DNA from 2 places in the Streptosporangium sp. NPDC051022 genome. Region 2 is predicted to be linked to the other one. Evidence: riboswitches for the same ligand, from Rfam matches in the RefSeq annotation. Region 2 holds a riboswitch; the other holds the start of a gene.
What was found. A riboswitch is a leader RNA that binds a small molecule or an ion and turns the genes downstream of it on or off. The one in region 2 is predicted to bind cobalamin.

Region 1 (8,877 bases), on a different contig from region 2:
CGAGTAGCACATGTGCGTGTGGATCTGGGTGGAGACCGCCACCCCCGAGGTGGCCAGCCGGAAGGCCGCCACCGCCCAGGCCAGGTAGTCCTCCTGGTCGGCCCGGCGCAGCGGCAGCAGCTCCCGCAGGGCCGGCTCGTCCACCTGGATGATGCCGATCCCGGCCGCCTCCAGGTCGGCGATCTCGTCGCGCAGGGCCAGGGCGACCTGGCGGGCGGTCTGCGACAGCGGCTGGTCGTCGCGGACGAAGGACCAGGCGAGCATGGTGACCGGGCCGGTCAGCATGCCCTTGACCGGCTTGGCCGTCAGCGACTGCGCATACGCCGCCCACTCCACCGTCATCGGGTCGGGGCGGGAGACGTCGCCGTGCAGGATCGGGGGGCGCACGCAGCGCGTCCCATAAGACTGGACCCAGCCGTGGTCGGTGGCCGCGTATCCGGACAGCTGCTCGGCGAAGTACTGGACCATGTCGTTGCGCTCGGGCTCACCGTGCACGAGAACGTCCAGGCCGAGTTCCTCCTGGAGCCGGATCACCTGCCCGACCTCGGCGCGCATCGCCTCGGTGTAGGCGGCGCCGTCGATCCGGCCGGCCTTGTGGTCGGCGCGGGCCTTGCGGATCCGGGCGGTCTGCGGGAACGATCCGATCGTGGTCGTGGCCAGGTCGGGCAGCCCGAGTTTCTCCTGCTGGGCGGCGAAGCGGGTTGTGCGGTCGGTCCGGTGGACGTCGCCGAGGGCCTGCAGCCGGGCCCGGACCTCGGCGTCGACCCCCGCGCCGGGCACCGGTGCCGCCCGCGGGTCGTCGGAATCCAGCTCGGCCTCCAGCGCCACCAGTTCGGCGACCTTCTGACGGGCGAACGCCAGCCGCGCCCGCACCTGCGGGTCCAGGGCGGTTTCGCCGTCAAGGTCGACGGGCACGTGCAGCAGCGAGCACGACGTGCTCAGCTGCACCTGCCCGGCCAGCCCGAGCAGCACCGCGTACGTCGCCCTGGCCCGCGCCGGGTCGGTCCGCCACACGTTCCTGCCGTCGACCACGCCGGCGACGACGGTCTTGCCGGGCAGCCCGCCGATCGAGGCCACCGCGTCCAGGGTGTCGGGGCGGGAGACGAAGTCCAGCCCGACCGCCTCCACCGCGGTGGAGGCCAGCACCTTCAACGCCTCCGGCGCGACGGTGCCGAAGTAGGTGGCCAGCAGGATCTTCGGACGGCTGGACAGCTCGCCCAGGCGGCGGTAGGCCCGCTCGAGCGCCTCGACCTGTCGGGCGCCGAGATCCCTGACCAGGGCCGGTTCGTCCAGCTGCACCCATTGGGCGCCGGCTCCGGCGAGCCGTTCCAGCAGTTCGGCATAAACCTCCACCAGGGCGTCCAGCAGGTCCAGCGGCACGAACCCCTCGGGCGAGCCCGGCGCGGCCTTGGCCAGCAGCAGGTAGGTCAGGGGGCCGACCAGCACCGGCCGGGTCTCGATCCCCAACGCCCTGGCCTCGAGGTATTCGGCCACGGGTTTGGCCTGCGCGCCGTCGGCGAGCCGGAAGCGGGCGTCCAGGGCCAGTTCGGGGACGATGTAGTGGTAGTTGGTGTCGAACCACTTGGTCATCTCCAGCGCCGGGATGTCCGCGGTGCCGCGCGCCATCGCGAAGTAGCGCTCCAGGCCCGGCAGCGCCCGGTAGCGGTCGGGGACCGCGTCGACCATGACGCTGGTGTCCAGCACCTGGTCGTAGAAGGAGAAGGTGTTCGACGGGATCGTCCCCAGCCCGGCGTCCCGCAGCTCGGTCCACACCGCCCGCCGCAGCGTCGCGGCCGTGGACTGCAGTTCCTCCTCGCCGACGCGCCCGGCCCAGTACTGCTCGGTGGCGAATTTGAGCTCTCGGTGCGCGCCGATGCGCGGGTACCCGAGGATCGTCGTTGTCATGGCAGCTTCCCTCGCTATTGCCAGCATGCGGCCGGGCAGGAGGAAGAGGCACACGACGGGCAGGGAAAACCCCGGCGGGCGCGTCCCAGGCCCTCCCACGAGGCCGCGGACCACCGCGCACCGGCCGGTGCACGGGCGGAGGGCAGGTCTTCGGACTCGCGGGCACCACACCTGAACCTCAGGCGTGACCTACTGGCCGTCGCTTCCCAGACCTTCGGTCCAGTGCGTATGACGGCGGTCGTTCCCACTCACCGCTGCGGGGCAGTCCCGGATTCGCACCGGGTTCCCTCTTACGACGTCCGCACCCGGCCGGGCGCGGACGAACCATCCACGGCGGGATTCTAACCAGCCAACGCGGTGGCCGGATACCTTCGCCGTACTCTGAGACGTCATCCGGTCCGAGGCACGTTCCGCGGGTCCTTCGACCGGATGGCCGAAGGCGCGGCGAAGGGCCGCCACCTGAGCCTCTCGGTGAGCGGCGGCGACGGCTTTCCACATATCCGGCCGGTCGCTCTGGACTTACTAGGACGTCCAACTATATTTTCGGGGTGAAGGCCCGCGGTGCAGGGAAGCCGGTGTGAATCCGGCGCGGTCCCGCCACTGTGACCGGGGAGTGCGTCATCGCTGTATGAGGCCACTGGCGAGAGCCGGGAAGGCCGGATGACGTGCGCTGATCCGGGAGTCAGGATACCGGCCGCGGGTTGATCCGTGTTGTCCACGAGGATGGAGCGAACACGCATGGCATCGGTACGCGCTCGCGAGCCCGGAAACGTCCCGGCGGTGGAGGATCCCCCGCGCTGACGGCCCTGCTGCGCCCTGACCCGTTCACCGTTTCCGGCCCGCCCATCGGTGCGCTGGACCGCGGGCGAGGCACGCCCATCTTCGGATCCCACCTGGCGAAAGCAGGTCGTTCATGGTCCGTGAGCTGACACATTTCATCGGCGGCAAACAGGTTCCCGGGGCATCGGGTGCCCACGGTGACGTCCACGATCCCGGCACCGGGCGGGTCCAGGCCCGTGTCCCGCTGGCGAACCGGGCCGAGACCGAGGCGGCGATCGCCGACGCCGAGGCCGCTCAGGAGGAGTGGGCACGGTGGAACCCGCAGCGCCGCGCCCGCGTGCTGCTGTGCTTCCTGCGACTGGTCGAAGCCGAGCGTGAGCCGCTGGCCCGGCTGCTGTCGTCCGAGCACGGCAAGACGGTCGCCGACGCCGACGGCGACCTGCAGCGCGGGCTGGAGGTGGTCGAGTTCGCCGCGGGCATCCCGCACCTGCTCAAGGGCGAGTTCACCGACAGCGCCGGGACGGGCATCGACGTGTACTCGATGCGCCAGCCACTGGGCGTGGTCGCCGGGATCACGCCGTTCAACTTCCCGGCGATGATCCCGCTGTGGCAGGCCGCCCCCGCCCTCGCCTGCGGCAACGCCTTCGTGCTCAAGCCGTCCGAGCGTGACCCGTCGGTACCGTTGCGGCTGGCCGAGCTGTTCGTCGAGGCGGGTCTGCCGCCCGGCGTGCTGAACGTGGTCAACGGAGGCAAGGAGGCGGTCGACACCCTGCTGGAGGATCCGCGGGTGGCCGCGCTGGGATTCGTCGGCTCCACGGCGATCGCGGAGTACGTGTACACGACGGCGACGGCCCGCGGAAAGCGCGCCCAGTGCTTCGGCGGCGCCAAGAACCACATGATCATCATGCCCGACGCCGACCTGGACCAGGCCGCCGACGCCCTGATCGGCGCGGGGTACGGCTCCGCGGGCGAACGGTGCATGGCCATCTCCGTCGCCGTTCCCGTCGGGCAGGAGACCGCCGACGCCCTGGTGGCCAAACTGGTGGAGCGGATCGGCGGGCTGCGGGTCGGCCCCTCCCACGACCCCGACGCCGATTTCGGCCCGCTGGTCGGCCCCGACGCGCTGGAACGGGTCCGCGGCTATCTCGATCTCGGTGTCGCCGAGGGCGCCCAGCTGGTGGTCGACGGCCGCCAGGTGAACGTGGCCGGACACGAGGGCGGCTTCTTCATCGGCGCCTCGCTCTTCGACCACGTCACCCCCGGCATGCGCGTCTACCGGGAGGAGATCTTCGGGCCCGTCCTGTCGGTGGTGCGCGCCGCCGACTACGAGCAGGCGCTGCGGCTGCCCAGCGAACACGAGTACGGCAACGGCGTGGCCATCTTCACCCGCGACGGCGACACCGCCCGCGACTTCACCCGCCGGGTCAACACCGGCATGGTCGGCGTCAACGTCCCCATCCCGGTCCCGGTGGCCTACCACAGCTTCGGCGGCTGGAAGCGGTCGATGTTCGGTGACCTCAACCAGTTCGGCACGGACTCGATCCGCTTCTACACCCGCACCAAGACCGTCACCTCGCGCTGGCCCTCCGGGGTCAGGGAAGGCGCGAGCTTCGTCATCCCCACGATGGGGTGAGGGACGATGCTCACACTCACCGACGACCAGGTCGCGATCGTGGAGACGGTCCGCGACTTCGCCCGCGAGCACCTGGCCCCCGATGCCGTCGACTGGGACCGCCGCAAGCACTTCCCGGTGGACGTGCTCGTCAAGGCGGCCGACCTCGGCCTCGGCGGCGTCTACGTCGCCGAGGAGATGGGCGGCTCGGGCCTGTCCAGGACCGACGCCGCGCTGATCTTCGAGGCGCTGGCCACCGGCTGTCCCTCCATCGCCGCCTACGTCTCCATCCACAACATGGTCGCCTGGATGATCGACCACTACGGCACCGCCGAGCAGCGCACCCGCTGGCTGCCCGGCCTGTGCTCGATGCGGTCCCTGGCCGGCTACTGCCTCACCGAGCCCGGCGCCGGGTCCGACGCCGCCGCGCTCAGTACGCGAGCGGTGCGCGAGGGTGACCACTACGTCCTGGACGGTGTCAAGCAGTTCATCTCCGGCGCGGGCGCCGCGCAGGTGTACGTGGTGATGGCCCGTACCGGTGGCCCCGGCGCCCGGGGCATCTCGGCGTTCGTGGTCGAACGCGACGACCCGGGCCTCTCCTTCGGCCCCAACGAGGAGAAGATGGGCTGGAACGCCCAGCCCACCCGCCAGGTCCTCCTGGAGGGGGTCCGCATCCCGGCCACCCGCCTGCTGGGCGAGGAGGGCGACGGCTTCCGGATCGCGATGAGCGGCCTGAACGGCGGCCGCCTGGGCATCGCCGCCTGCTCCCTGGGCGGCGCGCAGGCGGCGCTGGAGGCCTGCACCGCCTATCTCGCCGACCGGGAGGCCTTCGGCGCCAAGCTGCTGCGGGCCCAGGCACTGCAGTTCTCCCTGGCCGATATGGTGACCGAGCTGGAGGCCGCGCGGGCACTGGTGTGGCGCGCCGCCGCCGCGCTCGACACGGGCGACCCCAGGGCCGCGGAGCTGTGCGCGATGGCCAAGCGATTCGCCACCGACACCGGTTTCGCCGTCGCAGACCAGGCCCTGCAGTTGCACGGCGGCTACGGCTATCTCACCGAGTACGGCATCGAGAAGATCGTCCGCGACCTGCGGGTGCATCGGATCCTGGAAGGAACGAACGAGATCATGCGCGTCATCGTCGCCCGCGGACTGACCGGAGCCGCCTGATGAGCACACTGTCGGACACCGGAGTGGAGACCCTGGTCATCGGCCGTCTCGGGCTGATCACGCTCAACCGGCCGAAGGCCCTCAACGCCCTGAACCACGACATGGTCCGCCGCCTCGACGCCGTGCTGCGGATGTGGGCCGACGACGACGCCGTCGCCGCCGTGCTCGTCCGGGGGGCGGGCGAGCGTGGCCTGTGCGCCGGGGGCGACATCCGCGCCATCCACGAGGACGCCAAGGCGAAGGGGGGCGCCTCGGCGGCGTTCTGGCGCGACGAGTACCGTCTCAACGCCCGCGTCGCCCGGTACGGCAAGCCGTACGTCGCCCTGATGGACGGCATCGTCATGGGCGGCGGCGTCGGCGTCTCCGCGCACGGCGGCGTGCGGGTCGTCACCGAGCGCACGATGCTGGCCATGCCCGAGACCACCATCGGCTTCGTCCCGGACGTGGGCGGCACCTACCTGCTGTCGCGGGCGCCCGGCGAACTGGGCACCCATCTGGCGCTCACCGCCACGTCGATCGGCGCGGGCGACGCCGTGGCCTGCGGGCTGGCCGACCACTTCGTGCCCTCCGCGGATCTGGAGGAGCTCACCGCCGAGCTGTCCCGGCGGGAGGTGACCGAGGCGGTCGCCTCCTTCGCCCACGCCGTGCCGCCCGGCGAGCTGGCCGGGCAGCGTGAGTGGATCGACGCCTGCTACTCCGCGCCCACGGTGGAGGAGATCGTGCAACGGCTGCTGGACAGCGGCGAGAGCGCCGCCAAGGAGGCGGCCGAGCGGATCGGCGGCAAGTCGCCGACGGCGTTGAAGGTCACCCTGCGGGCGCTGCGCCGGGCCCGGGAGCTCGGCTCGCTGGAGGAGGTGCTCGACCAGGAGTACCGCGTCTCCTGCGCGGCCCTGGCCTGCCCCGACCTGGTGGAGGGCATCCGCGCCCAGGTGATCGACAAGGACCGCTCCCCCAGATGGTCACCGGCCCGCCTCGAAGAGGTGACCGAAGACGACGTGGACCGCTTCCTGGCGCCCCTGGGCGAGCACGAACTCGGACTGTCGGGAGGGCTCCGATGACGATCGCCTTCGTCGGCCTGGGCAACATGGGCGCCCCCATGGCCGCCAACCTGGTCAGGGCCGGTCACGACGTCACCGGATTCGACCTGTCCCCCGAGGCGCTCGGGCAGGCCGAGGGGAACGGGGTGCGCATCACCCGCTCGGCGGCCGACGCCGTGACCGGCGCCGAGACGGTCATCACCATGCTGCCCAGCGGGCGGCACGTGCTCGACTGCTACGGACAGGTGCTGGCGGCCGCCGCGCCCGGCACGCTGTTCGCCGACTGCTCGACCGTCGACGTCGCCGACGCGCGTGCCGCCCACGACGCCGCGGTCTCGGCCGGGCACCGCGCGCTGGACGCCCCCGTCTCCGGCGGCGTGGCCGGCGCGACGGCCGCCACGCTGACCTTCATGGTCGGCGCCCGGGGCGCCGACTTCGCGGCCGTCTCGCCGCTGCTGTCGGCCATGGGCCGCAAGGTCGTGCACTGCGGCGACCCCGGCGCCGGGCAGGCCGCGAAGATCTGCAACAACATGATCCTCGGCGCCTCGATGATCGCCGTCAGCGAGGCGTTCGTCCTGGGCGAGCGCCTCGGCCTGTCCCATCAGGCACTGTTCGACGTGGTCTCGACGGCCTCCGGCCAGTGCTGGGCGCTGACCACCAACTGCCCGGTCCCCGGACCGGTCCCGGCCAGCCCTGCCAACCGTGACTACCGGCCGGGCTTCACCTCCGCGCTCATGGCCAAGGACCTCGGCCTGGCCGCCGACGCCGCCCGCTCCAGCGGCGTGGCCGCCGAGCTCGGCCTGCGCGCGGCCGAGCTCTACGCCGCCTTCGCCGACGGCCCCGGCGCGGGCAGGGACTTCTCCGCGATCGTCAACGCCATCAGGGAACGCTCATGACGCAGTACGAGACCATCCTGCTCGACCGCAAGGGCCGTACCGGCCTGATCACCCTCAACCGGCCCAAGGCGCTCAACGCGCTCAACCTGCGGCTCATGGGCGAGGTCATCGACGCCGCCACCGCGCTCGACCGCGACCCGGACATCGGCTGCGTCGTCGTCACCGGCTCCGAGCGGGCCTTCGCCGCCGGAGCCGACATCAAGGAGATGCAGCCCAACGACTACATGGACGTCTACCTGGCCGACTGGTTCTCCGCCTGGGACCGGCTCGGCGAGATCCGCAAGCCCACGATCGCGGCCGTCGCGGGGTACGCGCTCGGCGGCGGCTGCGAGCTGGCCATGCTCTGCGACGTGCTGATCGCCGCTGACACCGCGGTCTTCGGCCAGCCCGAGGTCAAACTCGGCGTCGTTCCCGGCATCGGCGGCTCCCAGCGGCTGACCCGCGCCGTCGGCAAGGCCAAGGCCATGGAGATGTGCCTGACCGGGCGCACCATGGACGCCGCGGAGGCCGAACGGGCCGGGCTGGTCTCCCGGATCGTGCCCGCCACCGACCTGCTGTCCGACGCCCTGGCCACCGCCGAGACCATCGCGGGCATGTCCACGCCCACCACAATGATGATCAAGGAGAGTGTGAACCGGGCCTTCGAGACCACGCTGGCCGAAGGGGTCCGCTTCGAGCGGCGTGTCTTCCACGCCACCTTCGCCACCGCCGACCAGAAGGAGGGGATGGCCGCGTTCACGGAGAAACGCGCCCCTGTCTTCGTCAACCGCTGACGCCCGTTCCCCTTCCCCCGGGGAGCGGGGGCCGGGGAGCGGGGGCCGGGGAGCGGGGGCCGGGGAGCGGGGGCCGGGGAGCGCGCGTGCGGCGGTCGTCGGCCGCACACGCGCTCCGGATGGACGGCCCGGTTCCTCTCCGGCGCATCGGCCGTTCTCTCCGGCGGCCGCCCCCGCCCCGGCGAGGCGCCCGCCGTCCTCAGGGCCGCTCCGGTACGGAGCGGTCCTCGCCCGCTCCGATGCGGCCCGGTGGGGTGAAGGCGTGCAGGGTGAGGATGTCGGGCATCGGCGCGAGGCCGGGGCCGCCGTCCCGGATCCATCCGGCGATGTCCTCGGCCGCGTCGGAGTGGTTGACCAGGCCGAGCCACACGGGTCGTCCGCCCGCGGCGCGTCCGGCGGGCGAGGGCCGTACGACGACGACGTTGGCCTGCTCGCACACGTCCAGGCAGTCGCTGACGTGGACGTCGGTGATCTCGGACAGGCGGCGGACCTGTTCGTCGTGGTCGAGGCCGGGCACCTTGCGGACACTGCCGCAGCAGCAGTCCCGGCAGACGGTGATCCTGCTCATGCGTGCCTGAATCCCTTTCCGGTGCGGTCCAGCGGGTCGGGCTCCAGGCCGAGGTAGGTGGCGCGCAGCTCGTCCCAGGCGGCGAGGCGGTCGTAGTCGGGCGGGTCGAGGAGCTGCTGGGTGTCGCTGAGGAAGGGGT
Region 2 (8,877 bases):
GGCGATGCGCGCGCCCCACGTCGAGCGGGGGCCGCCGAACAGCTCGCGCGGTCCCTCCTCCCGCACGGCCACGCACACCGCGTCCGAGGCGGTGCCCGTACAGGGGAACCCCTCCTCGATCAGCGCCTGGGACTTGGCCTCGGTCACCGTCATGACGGCGTTGACCAGGGCCGCGTCGGTCATCGCGACCGGGAGCGTGACGACGATGTTGATCGTGCCGGGCAGATACACGGGGGCCAGCTCGGGGTCGGGGACGCCGTCGGGGGCCGCGGCCCAGGTGGGGACGCGCAGGCCCACGGTCGCCACCGCCTCCGCTCCCCCGTCGGACGCCCGGGTGAAGCGGTCGACCGCGGCCGCCGTCAGCATGCCGACGCCGGGTCCGGGCGGGGCCATCTCCAGCAGGTGCTCCACCGGGTCCATCCGCGAGTAGCCGCCGGGCACCTGGGCGTTGAGCACCCACCCGACGGGGCCGATGCCGCCGCCGACCATCGCCGAGGAGATCGCCCGCCGGCCGGGGCCGAACTCCCACAGCAGCGAGGCCAGCCTGGCCCCGTCCTCCTCGCGGTGGCTCAGCGTCATCGCCCGCCGGCGGGAAAGATCGTCCCGGCTCTCGTCACGGCGGTTCGGCTTCAGGTACAAGGGCGCTCCAGGTGGACCTCGGGTCTGCCGCCCGCGCCGGTCACGACGCGGACGCGGGCGTCGAAATGCTCCGCGATCAGTTTCTCGGTGAGCACGTCGGCCGGCACGCCGGACGCCGCCGCCCCGCCGCCCGCGACGAGCATCATCGAGTCGGCGTACTGCCCCGCGAGGCTCAGGTCGTGCAGGGTCGTGACGACGGTCAGCCCGTCGGCCAGCCGGAGCCGGTCGACGAGCTCCAGGACCTGCTGCTGGTGCCCCAGATCCAGGGCGGTGGTCGGCTCGTCGAGCAGGAGCACCGGGGCCTGCTGCGTCAGCGCCCTGGCCAGCACGACCCGCTGGCGCTCACCGCCCGACAGGTGACCGAGCAGACGGGAGGCGAACGAGGACAGGCCGAGCCGTTCCAGCACCGAGGCGGTCACCTCCCGATCCCGGCGGCTCTCGCGGCCCAGATGGGAGATGTACGGCGTGCGGCCCAGCAGGGTGTAGTCGAAGACGGTCATGTCGGCGGGAAGCACCGGGGACTGCGGGGCGTAGGCGAGCAGACGGGCCCGCTCCCTGGGCTTGAGCGCGCGCACCGGCGTGCCGTCGACGAGCACCTCCCCCGAGTACGGGAGCACCCCGGCCAGCGCCTTGAGCAGGGTGGACTTGCCCGCGCCGTTGGCCCCGATCACGGCGAGCCAGTCGCCGCCGCCCACCGCGAGCCCGACGCCCGACAGCACGGTCCGCGTCCCGCGGACGACGGTGAGGTCCCTCACCTCGACGCGGCTCACGTGTCCACCCGCCTGGTCAGGCGCAGCACGGCCACGAAGAACGGCGCGCCGACGAAGGCGGTGACCACCCCGATGGGCAGCTCCGCCGGGGCGATCACGGTGCGGGCGATCAGGTCGGCCAGGACCAGGAAGGCGGCACCGCCGACCAGCGAGAGCGGGAGCACGACGCGGTAGGACCCCCCGGCCAGGCGGCGGACCACGTGCGGGACCACGATGCCGACGAAGCCGATCAGCCCGCTGACCGCGACGGCCGAGGCGGTCGCCAGGGAGGCGGCCAGCAGCACGACGAGCCGGACCCGGGCGACGTCGACGCCGAGACCCGCCGCCTCGTCGTCGCCGACCGACAGGACGTCCAGCAGCCTGCCGTACAGCAGCATGACCACCACCGAGACCAGGGCGTACGGCACGACCAGCCTGACCTGCTCCCAGCCACCGCCGACGTTGCCCAGGATCCAGCCGTAGACCCGCTGGAGTTCCTCCACGTTGAGCTGTTGCAGGAAGGTCTGGATCGCGGTGAGGAAGGAGGTGACGGCCACGCCCGCGAGGACCAGCGTGGCTGTGCCGCCGCGCAGGCCCGCGACGTTGCCCAGCGCGTAGGCGAGCAGCACGCCGCCGATGGCCCCGGCGAACGCGGCGACCGGGATGAGGAGCGTGTTGCCGTCGCCCCTGGCGAACACGATCGCCGCCGTGGTCGCCAGCCCCGCTCCCGCGGCGGCGCCCAGCAGGTAGGGGTCGGCCAGCGGGTTGCGGAACACCCCCTGGTATCCGGCGCCCGCGCAGGCCAGCAGGCCGCCGACGATCGCGGCGAGCAGGACCCTGGGCAGCCGGAGCTCGAACAGCAGCCCCTTCTCGACCGGTGCCAGTCCCGAGTCGACCGAGACGAAGGGCAGCCAGTCGAGCAGTTGCAGCGCCACCTTCTGCGGCTCGATGCCCGCCGCGCCGATCAGCAGGGCCGCGAACATGCTCGCCAGCAGGACGCAGGAGGCCGCGACCGCCACCGGCGGGCGGAGCCCGGTCGCCCGCGGCGGACGGAACCCGGCCGCCCGGGGCTCGGCGCCACCGCCGGGCGGGGGTGACGGGTCACCCCCGGGCCGAGGTGCCGGATCGCCACCGAGCGAGGCCTCGGGGCGGGAGAGGTCGGTCACTTAGCTGGTCGCGGCTTTCTTGACGGCGGCGCCGACCTGCTCGGCGAGGTCGGCGACCCGGGGCCCCCAGCGGGAGGCGATGTCGTCGTCGAGGAGGACGACCTGGTCGTTCTTGATCGCGGAGAGGCCGGACCAGCCGGGACGTTTGGCCAGGGTCTCCTTCGACTGGCCGCAGCACTTGGTGTCGGCCAGGAAGACGAGGTCCGGGTCGGCCTTGGCGACGAACTCGGCCGACAGCTTGGGATAGCCGCCCGCCGCCTCGGGGGCCTTGTCGGCGATGTTGGTCAGGCCGAACAGGCCGTAGACCTGGCCGATGAAGGTGGTGGACGTGACCGAGTAGGGGGTGCTGTCCAGCTCGTGGTAGTAGGTGAGCTTCTTGTCCCGGGGCGCGGCGGCGGCCAGCGTCTCGATCCGCTCCTTCATGCCGGTGACCACCTCATCGGCCTTGGCCTGGTTGCCGGTGGCCGCGCCGAGGTCGGCGATCTGGTCGTAGGCGTCGTCGAACTTGGTCGCGGCGGGTTCGAGCAGCACCGGCACGCCGAGCGTGCCCAGCTTGGCGACGACGCCGTCGATGTCGTTGGCGAGCACGATCAGGTCGGGCTTCTGGGCGACGATCGCCTCGACGTTCGGCTTGAAGCCGGACAGGCTGCTCTTGGGCGCCTCCGCCGGGTAGTTGGACTGGTCGTCGACCGCGACGACCTGGGCGCCCGCGCCGACGGCGAAGAGGCTCTCGGTGGCGGTCGGTGACAGCGAGACGATCCGTTCGGGCCTCTTCGGGACGACGACGGGACCGTTGCCCGCCTGCACCGTGACGGGGAAGCCCGCGGCCCCTGTGGATCCCGGGGATCCTGCCGTGGACGCCGAGGAGGGCGCCGGCGACGTCGCGGTCGCGTCCTGGGGGGCGGTGGAACTCTGACCGCATCCGGCCAGGGTCAGCACACCGAGCAGCACGCCGATGAGGGCGGGAGGTACGGGCCTCACGCGGGGGTCCTTTCGGTCATCGGAACAGAGAGACCCGTGAAGGGACGGGGTCACCCTTTCCACGAGGGTCGACGACGTCGGCACGGCGGAAGGCGACCTGGCTCGATCCTGAGGATCATGACAGTTGCGGGACAGCGCCGGACTCACACCGGACTTCGCTACGCGCCGTGCGTCGGATAAACGTTATCAATCCCCCCTGAGCAGCCCACGTCAAGGTTTGGACACGGGGCCTTCACCCCGCGTCACGGGCCTTTCCGCCCGGTGCCCGTACCTCCGGAGGGGCGTGGGAAGCCGCGGGGGCGGGGCGGGGGTTCGTGAAGGTGGAGGTGTCAGCCGAGGTGTCGTTCGGCCGCGGCGATGATCTCCTGCAGGCGCAGGCCGTGCGCGGCGTCGAGGGGGTGGCCGCCGCCGTGCTCGACGGTCTCGGCGAACTCGGCGAGCATCACGGCGAAGACGTCGGAGCCGAGCCGGTCGCCCTCGAGGCGCTGGTGGCCGAGACGGCCGTAGATGTCCACGTGGGAGGGCGGTGTCTCACCGGGCACGCTCATGCACAGCGAGGCCTCGCTGATCGCGCCCGTCTCGTGTTCCAGCAGCAGGCCGACCCATCCCCTCGGGTTACCGTGGGCGCGTACGCCGACGACACGGCCGAGCGCGGCGTCCAGCATGTCGATCATGTGCGGGCCGACGTCGAGGATCGCGCCGTGCTCCAGCCGCCACGGGGAAGTGAAGTCGCCCAGCAGGGCCCCGGAGACGTTGGCCGCGTGACCGCCGAACGGTTCGAGGGCCGAGACCCTGGCCAGGAACGCCCTGGTCGCCTCCGAGTATCGCCAGGTGAGAACCATCTGGGAGGGCACGCCCGCCTCGGCGACCGCGCCGGCCAGCCGCCGGGCCCCGTCCAGGTCGGCGGCGAGCGGTTTCTCCAGCAGCAGCGCCTTGCCCGCCTTGGCGGCGAGCACGCCGAGCTCGGCCTGTACGGCGGGCGGCACCGAGAACGCGACCGCCTCGCAGTTGTCGAACAGCTCCTCGACGCGCTTGAAGACCGGGACGCCGAATCTGGCGGCGGCCTCGGGGCGCCGGGCCCACACGCCCACCAGGCGCGTGTCCGGTCCGGCGGCCAGCATCGGCGCGTGCACCATCTCCGCCCACGGCCCCGCGCCCACCAAACCCACGGATATCGTCACCGCCCCAGCTTCTCACGCCTCCGTCACCCGATCGCGCGCTCGGGCCGTACCCGGACCGCGCCCCGGGCACGGCGTTCCGGAGCCCTTCGCGGGGAGCGGCGCGCGAGGACGTGGAGGGAACCCGTGAGGCATCGGCCGGGCGGCGCGGGCCGTACCGGCATGATGGGTTCCCTATGGACGAGATGATTCTGCTGCGGCACGGCGAGACCGAGTGGAGCAGGGACGGGCGCCACACCGGGCGTACCGATCTGCGGCTGACCGGCAGGGGCGAGGACCAGGCGCGGGCTCTCGCGCCGCTGGTCAAGGGCAGGTCCTTCGGCCTGACCCTGGTCAGCCCCGCCCGGCGGGCCCGCCGTACGGCCGAGCTCGCCGGGCTGGACGCCTACGAGGTCGACCCGGACCTGTGGGAGTGGGACTACGGCGGCTACGAGGGCATCACGACCCCGGAGATCCGGCGGACGCGTCCCGGCTGGCACCTGTGGCGTGACGGAGTCATCCCAGGTGACGCCGAGCATCCCGGCGAGAGAGCGGAGGAGGTCGCCGCGCGCGCCGACCGGGTGATCGCCAGGGCTCGCGCCGCCGACGGCGAAGTCGTCGCGGTCGCCCACGGTCACTTCCTGCGGGTGCTGTGCGCCCGGTGGCTCGGCCTGCCTCCGCAGGACGGCCGTCTCTTCCGCCTGGACACCGGCACCTACTCCCGGCTGGGCTTCGAACACGGTGAGCCGGTCGTGCTCACCTGGAACGCTCCCGCCTGAGGGCGCGTGCCGCCCGGCCGGGTGTCCGGCGCGGAAGCGGGCGCCCGGTCCGGGACCGAGCCGGGCCCGGAGTCCGGATCCGGGTCCCGGGGATCGGGACCGGATCGTTCAGACGGCTGTGACGCCGGGTCGTGGACCGCGGCCCGTCAGCCACTCGAGGACCCCTCGGTGACCGCGGCGGGCTTCCTCGAAGTGGTTCCACCGCCAGTAACGGGGCTGGTCGCGTACTCCGGTGACCCATGTGCGGTAGGACACCGGAGTGGTCGCACCGTCGCCTGTGGCCTGTGAGGCGACGCCATATGTGCGGATCACAACGCGACCGCCCGGTGCGAACAGCACGTCGTCGGCCACGGGATACAGGGTCATCTGGTCGAACACGGCTTGGGCCCCCATTCGCTGGCTGACCCAAACTCTTCCCTGCCGACCCGCTCCCCGAGTTACGTCACCGGCGCGCGGAGGTTAACCAGGCGCGCCTGATGTAAAAACGGCGTTACACCGTAAGGCTGTCGAACTCCCCGTCCTTCACCCCGAGCACCAGCGCGCGGATCTCGTCGCGGGTGTAAATCAGTGCCGGCCCCCCGGGAAAACGGGAGTTCCGGACCGCGATACTGCCATCGGGCAGTTCGGCCAGCTCGACGCAGTTGCCCGTCGAGTTGCTGTGACGACTCTTACGCCAACTCGCCCCGGCCAGGTCCGTGGCGGGCATGCCGTTGTAGGTGTGCTTCATTTAGATCTCTCTGAGAAGGTCGCCGAGGATCTCGGCGGTGCCCCCAGGCGTGGTGCTTTCCACGCACAGCTGCTCCATGGCCGTGAGGTATGGATCGATGTCCTCACGCTTGTCCAGGTAGAGGGCACCCCAGAGCTGCTCGACATAAACGACGTCCGACAGGTCGGACTCGGGAAACCGCAAGATGCTGAACGCACCACCCTCGGCTGCGTGCATACCGAACCGGAAGGGCATCACCTGGATGGTGATGTTAGGCAGCGCGGCCACCTCCAGCAGGTGCTGGAGCTGCTCGCGCATGATCTCCCGTCCTCCGATCGGGCGCTTCAGGGCCGCCTCGTCGATGACCGCCCACAGGCGTGGGCCGTTCTTCTTCGTCAGACGCTCCTGACGTTGCATGCGCATGTGCACGCGACGATCGATGTCCGCCTCCGGCACGTCCGGGTAGCCCAACCGGATCACGGTGCGCGCGTAGGCGGCCGTCTGCAGCAGGCCGGGAACGAACTGCACCTCATAGGTGCGGATCACGTTCGCCGCCTCCTCCAGCCCCACGTAGGTGGTGAACCAGTTCGGCAGGAGATCGCCGTACTTGTGCCACCAGCCGGGGGTGTTCGCCTCGCGGACCATCTCCAGCAGGCCGCGCCGTTCTGCGTCATCGAGCACGCCGTACAGGGTGAGCAGATCTTCCACGTCCCGTGTCTTGAAACCGACACGGCCCAGCTCCATCCGGCTGATCTTGGACTCCGAGGCGCGGATGTGGAATCCGGCCACCTCACGCGGTAGTCCCTTCTCCTCACGCAACCGGCGCAGGCTTGCGCCGAGCATGATGCGCCGAACGGTGGAACCGGTACCGGGCGGGTCCATGGACACGTGGCTGCTCCTCGCTCGCTTTCCTGATCGACAGTCTGTCACTTCGCGGCACAAGATTCCCCAGCCGCGGACAAGATCCCCTTTCTGTCTCGATTGCCGAATTCAGGGGTAACCGTAGCGGTTGCACACACCTTATGCACGTGCATTCGCTCTTGCACCTGCACGGGAGTTTGCACCATGATGATCGCTGTGCAGTCCGCCCAAACCGCGCTCTCCCGAACCTCCTGGACGGCGCTCGACTGGTGGCCCCCCGTCGGCTGGTGGCCCGACGCGGCCCGTGATCTCCTCTCCGGATCCACGGCCATGGCCAGCGCCACATTCGTGCTTCCCCCGCAGGCCGAGTCGGTCCACTCCGCCCGCAGCTTCGCGACGGGGACGCTCATCGGCTGGAAGCTCAGCGAGTTGACCGAGAACATGGAGCTCGTCGTCTCGGAACTGGCTACCAACGCCTTCAGACACGGCCTGCGACTGGCCGAGTCACGCGCCAAGGAGCCGATCAGGCTGTCCCTGCTGCGCCGGGGTGGCATGGTCGCCTGCGCGTTGAACGACCCGGGATCGGGCTTCCCCGCGCTGCGCGATCCGTCACCCCTGGACATCGGCGGGCTCGGACTGCACATCGTCGAGTCGCTGAGCCTGCGCTGGGGCTGGGCGCCCCTGGCCCCCTACGGAAAGATCGTCTGGGCGATCCTCCGGTAGCCTCCCCCGGCTTCCCGGCCCGCCAGCGGCCTCCCCGGTCCTCCGGCCGCCCCTGCGCTCCACGGCGGTGCCGGTGTCCGTGCGACGGCCCGCCCCCGGTCCCGTCCCGCCGACGGCCCGTCTCCGGCTGCGACGTCCCCGTGACGCGCCGCCGCGCGGACGCGGGCACCGCCGCGCGGACGCACGGCCACAGATCCTCCCCGGAAGGCGCCGCCTCTTCCCCTCATATGGCGCCGATCGGTCACCGGGGCCGCCACGTACCCCCGCGGGCGGCCCCGGGACCGGTCAAACCCCGGAGAACATCACCGGAACCGGTAGCATTCTGCGCGGTGCATCCCGTCAGAGATGCCCTCTGCATTACCGTGGATGTTTATGGCTCACGGAGAGTCCCCGCGCGAGATTCCTGCAGAGAGCTGCGAGATGGACGATCACCTGCTCGGCTGGTTGAAAACCCTCGACGAAGAACGCCTCACCCGGGTTCTGGCCAACAGACCGGACGCCATCGCCCCGCCGTGGCCGCGCCGCCTGGACACCCTGGCACAGCGCCTGGGCAACGGGTTCGCGGTGATATCGGTCATGCGCGGCCTTCCGCTGCCCGCGTTGGAGATCGCGCAGGCCGCGCTGGCCCTGGGCGACCGGATCGACATCGAGGCGCTGGCCCGGTTCATGGGCGTGCCCGAGGCCGAGGTGGCCCCCTGGATCGGCCTGCTGTTCGACCACGCCCTGGCCTGGCCCGACGACGAGGGGCTCATCCGGATCTCCGGCGGCGTCGCCCGCTGGTGGACGGCTCCGTGCGGGCTCGGCGAGCCGCTCCCCCACTACCTGAACTCCTGGACCGTCAGCGCCGACGCCCTGCGCGCCCTCGCCAGGACACTCGGCCTTCCGCACGGCCCCAAACGTCACACGATCACCAAGGCCACCGAGATGCTCTCCGATCCCGGGCGGCTGGCCGCCATGCTCGACCGGGCCCCGAAGGGGACGAGGCGGCTGCTCGAGGAGTTCGCCTGGGACGGCCCGGTCCGCGACGTCGACGGCGGCCGGTTCGTGCTGCCCGGGTCCCCCGAGAAGTGGGCCGGCGATCGCGGGCTGCTCTTCCGGCCGAACTGGAACACCGCC

Region 1: another riboswitch for cobalamin. It lies ahead of AB0N02_RS22245 (CoA-acylating methylmalonate-semialdehyde dehydrogenase); the one in region 2 lies ahead of AB0N02_RS23110 (ABC transporter substrate-binding protein).

Annotation. Positions count from the first base shown of each region.
Region 1 covers NZ_JBFBCF010000013.1:160,063-168,939, reverse strand. The annotation lists gene metE (5-methyltetrahydropteroyltriglutamate--homocysteine S-methyltransferase) at 1-1,905, opposite strand, end outside; cobalamin riboswitch at 2,029-2,249, opposite strand; cobalamin riboswitch at 2,435-2,619, shown strand; gene AB0N02_RS22245 (CoA-acylating methylmalonate-semialdehyde dehydrogenase) at 2,819-4,318, shown strand; gene AB0N02_RS22240 (acyl-CoA dehydrogenase family protein) at 4,325-5,464, shown strand; gene AB0N02_RS22235 (enoyl-CoA hydratase/isomerase family protein) at 5,464-6,522, shown strand; gene mmsB (3-hydroxyisobutyrate dehydrogenase) at 6,519-7,397, shown strand; gene AB0N02_RS22225 (enoyl-CoA hydratase) at 7,394-8,170, shown strand; gene AB0N02_RS22220 ((2Fe-2S) ferredoxin domain-containing protein) at 8,370-8,738, opposite strand; gene AB0N02_RS22215 (hypothetical protein) at 8,735-8,877, opposite strand, start outside.
Region 2 covers NZ_JBFBCF010000014.1:116,331-125,207, forward strand. The annotation lists gene AB0N02_RS23095 (adenosylcobinamide amidohydrolase) at 1-579, opposite strand, end outside; gene AB0N02_RS23100 (ABC transporter ATP-binding protein) at 630-1,409, opposite strand; gene AB0N02_RS23105 (iron ABC transporter permease) at 1,406-2,371, opposite strand; gene AB0N02_RS23110 (ABC transporter substrate-binding protein) at 2,555-3,535, opposite strand; adenosylcobalamin (AdoCbl) riboswitch at 3,581-3,721, opposite strand; gene AB0N02_RS23115 (Gfo/Idh/MocA family oxidoreductase) at 3,865-4,716, opposite strand; gene AB0N02_RS23120 (histidine phosphatase family protein) at 4,890-5,471, shown strand; gene AB0N02_RS23125 (hypothetical protein) at 5,580-5,849, opposite strand; gene AB0N02_RS23130 (DUF397 domain-containing protein) at 5,962-6,198, opposite strand; gene AB0N02_RS23135 (helix-turn-helix transcriptional regulator) at 6,199-7,020, opposite strand; gene AB0N02_RS23140 (ATP-binding protein) at 7,246-7,761, shown strand; gene AB0N02_RS23145 (helicase-associated domain-containing protein) at 8,182-8,877, shown strand, end outside.